DNA from 3 places in the Methylobacterium sp. UNC300MFChir4.1 genome. Region 2 is predicted to be linked to each of the others. Evidence: predicted binding sites of a transcription regulator. Region 2 holds the regulator's gene; each other region holds the start of a gene.
The links. Region 2 encodes LexA, which represses DNA repair genes until DNA is damaged. Its sites were predicted from a motif close to TGTTCNNNNTGTGTTCNG; they were not measured.
Positions count from the first base shown of each region.

Region 1: a site for LexA is predicted at 2,133-2,150, ahead of BMY19_RS10355 (type IA DNA topoisomerase). Genes of this name have one in related genera too.
Region 3: a site for LexA is predicted at 1,939-1,956, ahead of recA (recombinase RecA). Genes of this name have one in related genera too.

Region 1 is NZ_FOCS01000006.1:1,956-5,225, reverse strand. Features, by position in the region: gene BMY19_RS10355 (type IA DNA topoisomerase) at 1-2,094, opposite strand, end outside; gene BMY19_RS10350 (monovalent cation:proton antiporter-2 (CPA2) family protein) at 2,470-3,270, opposite strand, start outside.
Region 2 is NZ_FOCS01000011.1:38,024-41,293, forward strand. Features, by position in the region: gene fae (formaldehyde-activating enzyme) at 1-496, opposite strand, end outside; gene BMY19_RS16060 (hypothetical protein) at 817-1,032, shown strand; gene BMY19_RS16065 (hypothetical protein) at 1,051-1,500, opposite strand; gene lexA (transcriptional repressor LexA) at 1,751-2,479, shown strand; gene BMY19_RS16075 (ComEC/Rec2 family competence protein) at 2,473-3,270, opposite strand, start outside.
Region 3 is NZ_FOCS01000012.1:175,909-179,178, forward strand. Features, by position in the region: gene BMY19_RS17720 (cell cycle histidine kinase CckA) at 1-652, shown strand, start outside; gene recA (recombinase RecA) at 786-1,877, opposite strand; gene rpsQ (30S ribosomal protein S17) at 2,364-2,627, opposite strand; gene rpmC (50S ribosomal protein L29) at 2,649-2,864, opposite strand; gene rplP (50S ribosomal protein L16) at 2,877-3,270, opposite strand, start outside.

The DNA of each region.
Region 1 (3,270 bases), on a different contig from region 2:
GCCACGCGGCCCGGCATGGGTGTCGAGGAACGCGCGGCAGACGCTGATGCTGCTCCTGCAGCCACGCGGCAGCGTCACGCCCTTCCGCTCGGAAAGGCTCACGGCGAACGCCACCATGGCCGGCGTCGGCGGCCGCTGGTCGCCCTGACCGGCCGGGATCAGGCTCGGATCGAGGCTGACGGTCGGCGCCTGCGCGATCGCGGCGATCAGGTCGTCGAGGCGGGCGCGGGTGCGCTGGCGGAAGGCGGTCGCGCGCGCGACCGCCTCGGCGCGCGTGGCCGCCCGTCCGATCTCGGCGAGCTCCGCCTCGAACATGGCGCGCCCGACCGGATCTCCGTAAGCCGGGAACACGCTGCGCACCGCGCGGACGAAGGTCAGGCCGACCTCGGTGACCTCGATGGCCGGATCCTTGCCGGTAGACAGCGTGATGTAGCGGCTCTTCAGGAGCTTGGGCAGGATCGTGTCGCGCGTCGCGGCCGTGCCCAGACCCTTCGGCTCGTTCGGGTTGGCGGGGTTCTCCAGGGCGCCCTTGGCGGCCGGATCGTCCACTTGGTCGATCAGCCGGCCCATCACCACCGGCAATTCGCCTCGGGTGATCCGCCGTGGCGGCTCGGTCTTCGCGGTGGCGATCTCCGCCGTCGCGGCGGAGGCGCCCTCGCCGTCGGTCACGAGCGGCAGGCGGGTGGCGGTGGCTTCCGCCTCGCGCTTGGTCTTGCCGGGCACGGCATCCGTTTCGAGCTCGGCCTCGCTGCCGTAGAGCGCGCGCCAGCCCGGCGCGCGCACGACGCTGCCGGAGACGGCGAACCGCCTCACGCCCAGCGGTGTCGCGACATCCGCCGTGACGCTCGTGCGCGCGTCGACCCCGTCGGGCAGGTGCGCGGCGAGATAGGCCTTCGCCACGAGTTCCCACAAGCGGAACTGATCGGTGCTGAGACGGCCGCGCTCGGGCGCCTTGCGCAGGGGCACGATGGCGTGGTGCTCGCCCGGATCCGCGACGTAGTGGCCCTTCAGGCCGCGACGGATCAGCGGCGCAGCGTCGCGCGGAACGACTGTGCTCAGGTCGGTCAGGACGGTCGTGACGGCCGCGATGATCGCGGCGGCATCGCCGGCCTGGCCCTCGGGCAGGTGCTCCGACTCCGTGCGCGGGTAGCTGAGGTACCCCTGATCGTAGAGGTCCTGAGCGATGCCGGCCGTGTGCTGCGGGTCCCAGCCGAACCGCTTGGCGCAGCGTCGCGCCAGGGTGTCCTTCGAGAACAGCCGGGGCGGCGCGCGCCGGACATCCCTGTGCGCGACCGCCAGAGGGCCCGACCACGTCGCCGCGGCGGACCGGATCGTCTCAGAGATCGCCGCATCGAGGATCCGCTCCTTCGGGGCGTGCCAGAGGGTGATCTCCGCGCCTGCATGGGTCCTAAGGTGCAGCGCGACCTTGAAGAAGTCCTGCGGCACGAAGGACCGGATCCGCTCCTCCAGGTCCGCCAGGATGGCGAGGGTCGGCGTCTGGACGCCGCCGAAGCGCCAGGGCTCCCGGAAGGCGGGCGGGCGCAGGCGCAGCGAGATCGCCCGCGTGCCGTTCAGGCCGAGATGATAGTCCTCGTACTGCCGGCAGAGCGCCTCGAGATAGGCGGCGTAGTCGCGCTCGCCCGAGGCGGGATCCTTAGCCAGGGCCGCGAAGGCGCGTCGGATCGAGACCTCGTCGAGCGCGCCGAGCTTGAGCCGGTCGACCCGGCCGTTCCAGCCGAGATGCTCGAGCACTTCCCACGCGATCATCGAGCCCTCGCGACCCGGATCCGTGGCGATGACCACGCGGTCCACGCCGCTCAGCGCCTGCCGGATCGCGGCGATCTTCGGCGCGTGCGACTGCCCGGACCGGTTCGTGCCGTAGCCGACGGGGATCGTGGGAAGGACGATCGGGAGGAGGTCGAAGCGCCAGGGCTTCCACTCGGGCCGGATGCTGCCCGGCTCTTCGGCCGACAGCAGGTGTCCCTCGGCGGCCACGCAGACCGTGCTCGGCGAGCGGAAGAAGCGCTGCAACTGGCGCATCGCCGAGGGCTTCTCGAAGAAGAACAGCGTGCGACCGGAGTTCGGAGATGACATGTCGCTGACCGCTCCGGCTGTCGCCGCGCCTGACCCGGGGTTCACATTTTGTTCCAGACGGGCTCGGGATGCAACTGGCGCCGCGAGAGGGGAAGCCGTGGGGAAGCCGGCGGCGTGTCGCCCTCCCCAGGCACACCGGCCGGCGCCGCGATGCTGGAGCGGCGCTCGTACCCGTGCTCCGGGCTCGCCCGCGGCGGCGACCCGGGATGCCTCCGTGGCCGGATCCCCGCCTGTGGCTGGCGCGCTGCCGTCGACCCGCGCACCGTCCTCCGAAGGCTCCGGGCACGCGCTCGCGCGCTGAGGGTTGCCCGCCCCGGCTGTCTGCCGAGACCAGCAAGCCTTCAGCGGGCACGGCACCGAGGCCCGGTCGCCGGCCTAGCCGGCCGCATGCGCCGAGCCGGGCTTGTTGCCGTGAATGAGGTCCCGACCCGCGTAGATGCCGCCCAGGACCTGCAGATCGAGACGCTCCGCATCGCGGCGCCGGACCTCCGCCAGGATCGCGCTGGCCGCTTCCGGCTCGGCTCCGGTCGTCAGGAGCGCCTGCTCGCCGAGGAGCAGAGCCGACTCGACCGTCTCGCGGATCTGGTAGGCCACGCCCGCCTGGATCAGCTCGACCGCGTGTTCGCGATCCCGGGCGCGCGCCAGCACGGGCACCAGGGGGAACTCCGCCTTGGCGATCTCCGCGACGCGTCTGGCCATCGCGGTGTCGTCGACGCAGATCAGGATCGCCCGCGCCGTCGCGGCGCCGGCCGCGTGCAGAATGTCGAGGCGGGTGCCGTCACCGTAATAGACCTTGAAGCCGAATCCCTCGGCGAGACGGATGTTGCTCGGGTTCGTGTCGATGATCGAGACCGAGCAGCCCTGAGCTATGAGCGGCTGACTGGCGATCTGGCCGAAGCGGCCGAACCCGACGATCAGGGCGCTGCCCACGAGGTCCTCGGGCGCCTCGACGCCGTCGATGGACGGGACGGCCTTGGGACCGAGACGATCGAAGGCGACGACCATCAGCGGCGTGATCGCCATCGACAGGATGATGGTGGCTGTCAGGACGGCGTTGGTCGTGCCGTCGATGATGCCCGCGCTCGCGGCGGCCGCGTACAGCACGAAGGCGAACTCGCCGCCCTGCGCCATCAGGGCCGCGCGTTCCAGCGACTCGGCGTGCGAGGCGCGCAGCAC
Region 2 (3,270 bases):
TCCGGTTGGCGATCAGCTCGTCGACCGTCGGCTCGCCCTTGAGGGCGCGGGCGATGGCGAGTTTCGTGGCCTCGTAGTTGGTCCGGTAGAGGTCCTTCTGGTCGAGGTTGTCGTCCTCGGCGCAGCGCTGATCGAGCCAGATCATGATGATCATGCACAGCTCGTCGAGCCCGTCCTTCGGCAGGATGCCCTCGATGATGCAGTCCACGATCGCGTCGCCGGTGGCGGCCTGGACCACGCCGCCGAGGAGCTCGGCATACTCGGCCGTGTGGATCGTGACCTTGGTGGTCATCATCGTGGCCGGGCGCACGAGCTGGTTGAGGTCGCGCACCACGAACATCCGCGTGTGGCCCTGGACCTGCCCCATCATCGACGCGAAGGCCTGACCGACCGGGCCGCGCACCGAGCCGATCAGCACCTCCGGCATGGCGTCGGTGTACTGGCCCTCGGCCGCCAGCACCGTGGCCTCGCCCGTGCGGAACCAGATCTCTTGCATGTTCGAACTCCACCTGATCGGAGCCCGCGGGAGACATCATCGGCGGCCTCGCGTCAATCGCCCCGAGGCCGGCCCCCATCCCGGCCGCCCCTGCCCTCGCCCGCGCCGCGGCGCGGGCGCAGCCCCGTGCCGCCCCGTGTCGCCGCGATGCGGCCGCCGGCATCCGCGACGGCGCGCATCTCCACCCCCGCGCGGCCTGTGGCCTTGAGGAACGCGGACAGGCGAGGCAGGGAAGATCGGAGCGCGGCTCCGGGAGCGGTCCCGGGCCTGGCCGTTCCGGTGGGCGCGCGGCGCCGTGCCGGGCATGCGGGAGGAACACGATGGCGGAGAGCACGGACCGGGGCTCCGGCTGGAGCCTTCAGGCGAGCGCCGTGCCCGACGGGGTGCGCCTGGAACTCGCCCTCGCCGACCTCGGCGGTGCGCCGGTCACCGCCGCGATCGTGCTCGACCGGACGGAGGCCCGGGCCTTCGCCCGCGCCCTGCTGGCCGCCGCCGGCGACGCCGCGGAGCGGACCTTCCCGAAGCCGGGCGCCTGAGGACGCGCCGCCGGCCGGTCAGCGCACGCCGAGGCCCGGATTGCGGCCCGGCAGGCGGGGGACCACGGTGCCGCGCTTCTCGATCGGCGCGTCGCAGGCGTAGGCGAACTCGGTCTTCAGCGGATCGAACACGGTCTCGCCGGTGATCCGGCAATCCTCGCGCACGGTCTCGTCGAGATAGGCCCGGGCGGCGGTGCGGAAGCGCTTCACCCGGGTGGCGCCCGGCTCCGGATCGATCCGGACCTCGCTCAGGTTGCAGCCGGTATACTCGCGCAGGGCGTTGGACACGATCAGCATCCGGCGCAGCTGCCGGTTGTCGTAGACCTCGTAGGGCTCCTTGCAGCCGATCGTGACGACCTGGGGAGTGAGCGCCACGTAGTTCCGCGAGATGTAGGAGAATCCGGTGGTGCAGCCGGCGAGGCCGAGGGCGGCGAGGCCGAGGGGCAGCAGAGCTGCGGAACGTCGCATCCTCGTCATTCCAAGAGGGTCCCAGCCCGCACCCCGGATCCGCCGCCTTCCCGGCGGGGCGCCGCGATGCATTGAAACGGCTCCGCTTGCGCCGTCAATGCGTTTCTCGACCTTCTCCCGCGGGCGCGCCCGCGGCGCGCCGGGCCGAGCGGTGCCGCTCTTGCGGAACACTTGCGGAACGTTTAACCTGTTCGTGATTTGTTTCGGAGACCGTCACGTGGCGGTCCGCCAAGCCGCGAGTCCCCCGTCGATGCTCACGCGCAAGCAGCTGGACCTCCTGCGATTCATCCAGAGCCGGATGCAGGAATGCGGTGTCCCGCCGTCGTTCGACGAGATGAAGGATGCCCTCGATCTCAAGTCGAAATCCGGCATCCACCGGCTAATCACGGCACTCGAGGAGCGCGGCTTCCTCCGGCGCCTACCGAATCGGGCGCGCGCCATCGAGGTGATCCGGATCCCCGAGAGCCTGACCCAGGCCGCTCCGGCGACTCAGGCCCCCGCCGAGCCGCGCCGCTTCACGCCGAGCGTGGTCGAGGGCGGTAAGTCCAAGCAGCCGCCGGCCCCGGCGAGCACGCGGATGATCGACGAGTCCGGCCGCGCCATCTCGATCCCGGTCATGGGCCGGATCGCGGCCGGTACGCCCGTCTCGGCGATCCAGAACCAGAGCCACGCCATCACCCTGTCGCCGGACTTCGTGGCCGGCGGCGAGCACTACGCCCTCGAGGTGCGCGGCGACTCGATGGTCGAGGCGGGCATCCTGGACGGCGACCTCGTGGTCATCCGCAAGCAGGAGACGGCCAATACCGGCGACATCATCGTGGCGCTGATCGACGACGAGGAGGCGACGCTCAAGCGCCTGCGCCGCCGCGGCTCGTCGATCGCCCTCGAGGCCGCCAACCCGGCCTACGAGACCCGCGTGCTCGGGCCCGACCGGGTCCGGATCCAGGGCCGCCTCGTGAGCCTCGTCCGCCGTTACTGAAGCGGCTCGGCCGGCGCGTCGCCGGGGGCGAGGTCTCCGCCCGGCGCGGCGTCGGCCTCCGGCGTCGCGGCGACCCCGTCCTCCGCGGGGCGGTCGCCCGGCTCCGCGGTGACCGGCGACGGAGGTCCCGGCCCGCGCCCCGCGGCCTGCCGCCAGGGCACGGCGCGGCCGTCGTCCCGGGCGTAGCGCGCGGCGAAGCCGTCGCCGTCGGCCCGGAGAGCCACGGCCCCGCGGGCGGCGAGGACGCGCCGGTCGATCACCAGCGGCCCCGTGCAGGTGGGCGGCGCCGCGAGACCCGTGATCAGCACCGCGGCGCGGGCGCAATCCTCCGGGAAGGCCCGCCGGTCCCGGACCAGGGCGACCGCCCGCCCGTCCGGCAGCCGGGCGGTGCAGCCGAGCCGGTCGCAGCGCCCGCTGCCCGACCGGACGATCAGCGCCGCGGGCCGCCGCCCGTCGCCGTCCGCCTTCAGCCACTGCTCGAGGACGAAGCCCGAAGGGCTGCCGAGGGCCGCGAGCCGCCCGTCCGTGCCCCGCACCGCGGCCCCCGCGCCCTGCCGGTCGACGTAGAGGTCGTAGCGGTCGGGCCGGGCCGCGAGGACGAGCCCGAGCAGGACCGGCGGCACGGCGAGCCAGCGCAGGCGCGAGGCCGGCAGCGTCCCCAGCAGCAGGCCGGCGGTCAGCAGGGCCAGCGCCCCGGCGCCGAAGGCCGGCAGCACCAGGACCGCCCGCTCGAACCCGGCGATCCAGTCCGAGATCGCCAGCATCCCGGCCACCGCCTGCCCCATCAGCCA
Region 3 (3,270 bases), on a different contig from region 2:
CGTGCAGTCGAAGGTCGGGGAGGGCACGGCCTTCCGCATCTACCTGCCGCGTCACGTGCCCGTGGCGGAGCCCGAGGAGGTGCCGGTCGCGGCGGCCGAGCCGGCACTGCCGCGCGCGGAGCCGCTCGCGCCGGCTTCCACCACCGCCCATCCCGATTCCGGGTCGGACGCCAAGCCGGTCACCGCGCCGGCCGCGGGCGGCGACGCCGCTGTGCCGAAGGGGGAGACGCCGCCCGCCAAGGTCGACAAGCCGGCGCCGCGCAAGCCCGCCGCCGATCATACGGGGCAGGGGACCATCCTGCTCGTCGAGGACGAGGACCCGGTGCGGGCGGTCAACAGCCGGGCGCTCTCGGCCCGCGGCTACACGGTGCTGGAGGCGGCCTCGGGCCTCGAGGCCCTGGCGATCGTCCGCGAGGGCGCGCAGACCATCGATCTCGTCGTCTCCGACGTGGTCATGCCCGAGATGGACGGCCCGACGCTCCTGCGGGAGGTGCGCAAGCATCAGCCCGACCTGAAGGTGATCTTCGTGTCCGGCTACGCCGAGGACGCGTTCCGCAAGAACCTGCCCGAGGGTGAGACCTTCAACTTCCTGCCCAAGCCCTTCAGCCTGAAGCAGCTCGTCGAGACCGTGAAGAAGACGATGGCGGACTGATTGGCCCGTCGCGTCCGGTCACCGTCGCTCAACGAAGAGCGGCCCCGGAGAGACTCCGGGGCCGCGCATCTTCGAACGTCGCAAGGTCCGCCGCGCGCCGTCGCCGGCCCGCGGCGGCGCGCGGCGGCGCGGCCTAGGCCTCGCCCTCGTCGAGATCGTCCGCCGTCGGGGCGGCGTTCTCCAAGATCTTCTCGGCGACCAGACCGGAATTCTGCCGGATCGAGCCCTCGATCTCGGCGGCGATCTTCGGATTGTCGCGCAGGAAGCCCTTCGAGTTCTCGCGGCCCTGGCCGAGGCGCTGGCTGTTGTACGAGAACCAGGCGCCGGACTTCTCGACGATGCCGGCCTTCACGCCGAGGTCGATCAGCTCGCCGACCTTCGACACGCCCTCGCCGAACATGATGTCGAACTCGACCTGCTTGAAGGGCGGGGCGACCTTGTTCTTCACCACCTTGACGCGGACCTGGTTGCCGATCGCCTCGTCGCGGTCCTTGAGCGTCGAGATGCGGCGGATGTCGAGGCGCACCGAGGCGTAGAACTTCAGGGCGTTGCCGCCCGTGGTCGTCTCAGGGCTGCCGTACATGACGCCGATCTTCATTCGGATCTGGTTGATGAAGATGACCATGCAGTTCGAGCGCGAGATCGAGCCGGTCAGCTTGCGCAGGGCCTGGCTCATCAGGCGGGCCTGGAGGCCCGGCTGGCTCTCGCCCATCTCGCCCTCGATCTCGGCCCGCGGGGTCAGCGCGGCCACCGAATCGACCACCAGCACGTCGATGGCGCCCGAGCGCACCAGCGTGTCGGTGATCTCGAGCGCCTGCTCACCCGTGTCGGGCTGGGAGATCAGCAGGTCGTCGAGGTTCACGCCGAGCTTGCGGGCGTAGACCGGGTCGAGGGCGTGCTCGGCATCCACGAAGGCGCAGACGCCGCCCTTCTTCTGGGCCTCCGCGATCGTGTGGAGCGCCAGCGTCGTCTTGCCGGACGATTCCGGACCGTAGATCTCGATCACCCGGCCGCGCGGCAAGCCGCCGACGCCGAGCGCGATGTCGAGGCCCAGCGAGCCGGTCGAGACGGTCTCGACCTCCTGGACCTTGTCGTTCTTGCCGAGCCGCATGATCGAGCCCTTGCCGAAGGCGCGCTCGATCTGAGCCAGGGCAGCGTCAATGGCCTTGGACTTGTCCTTGTCCACCGGGGGCATGTCGACCACTTTCAATGCGGGCTGGGCCATCTGGCGGGCTCCTTATGAAGGGGTTGGACGCAGTTCACAACGCGCGTCGCCACCGCCTTTATGTACCCGTTTTGTTCTCAGCCAGCAAGGCCGCAACGCGGTTTTGCCGGACGCAAGTCACGAAATCCCGGCTCGAGCCCCGGATGCCCCGCGACAGCAATCCAATCCGGTAATCGCCCGCGAGGACCCGTACGAACGCCGACACAACGCGCTGGACGGGACGACCGCCAGCCGCAATGGCGACGCCTCCCGCGGTCCCGCAGCAGGCTCGGCCCGCCGGCGACCGGGACCCGACCGCCAGACATGCGGCCGAAAACGACGACGCCCGGCACGAATCCGGCTCTCGCGAGTCGAATTGCGTCCGGGCGTTCGTCGTACCGGTCACCGGGCATCCCCGGGATGGTCACCCCAGAGGAGGCACCATCCCGCGACGCCGCGGGCCGGGATCTGGCGGACGCGGAGACCGCAGCCGCCGGGATCCCGGGATCAGGCGGCCTCGCCGGCCTCGGCCTGGGCGGCCTCGCCCTCGACCAGCTTCCAGGTCTTGGTCTTGGAGAACGGACGGCACTCCTCGATGAACACCGTCTGCCCGACCTTGGCGACATTGCCCTCGTCGTGCGCGTGGTAGTTCTTCGACCGCCGCACGGTCTTCTTCATCACCGGGTGCGTGAAGCGGCGCTCCACCTTCACCACGATGGTCTTCTCACCCTTGTCGCTGACGACGGTGCCCTGAAGGATGCGCTTCGGCATGGTTGTCTCCTAAAACCCGCCTCAGCCCTTGGCCTGCTGCAGCGTCTTGGAACGCTGCAGAGTCCGGACACGGGCGATGTCGCGACGGACCTCGCGGACGCGGGCGACGTTCTCGAGCTGGCCGGTGGCCCCCTGGAAGCGCAGGTTGAACTGCTCCTTCTTGAGGTTGATCAGCTCGTCATTCAGCTGATCCGGCGACAGCGCCTTCAGATCAGACAGTCTCTGGGTCGACTTCACGATATCCTCCGTTCAGTCGGCGATGCGCTGGACGACCCGCGTGCGGATCGGGAGCTTCGCGGCGCCGAGGCGGAGTGCCTCCTTGGCGATGTTCTCGGCAACGCCGTCGACCTCGAACATGATCCGGCCGGGATGGACCCGGGCCGCCCAGTAATCCGGGGCGCCCTTACCGGAGCCCATGCGGACCTCGGTCGGCTTCGACGACACCGGGACGTCCGGGAACACCCGGATCCAGACGCGGCCCTGGCGCTTCATCTCGCGGGTGATCGCGCGGCGGGCCGCCTCGATCTGGCGGGCAGTGACGCGCTCGGGCTCCACCGCCTTCAGGCCGAACTGGCCGAAGTTCAGCTCGAAGCCGCCCTTGGCCGCACCGTGGATGCGGCCCTTGAACTGCTTGCGGAAGCGG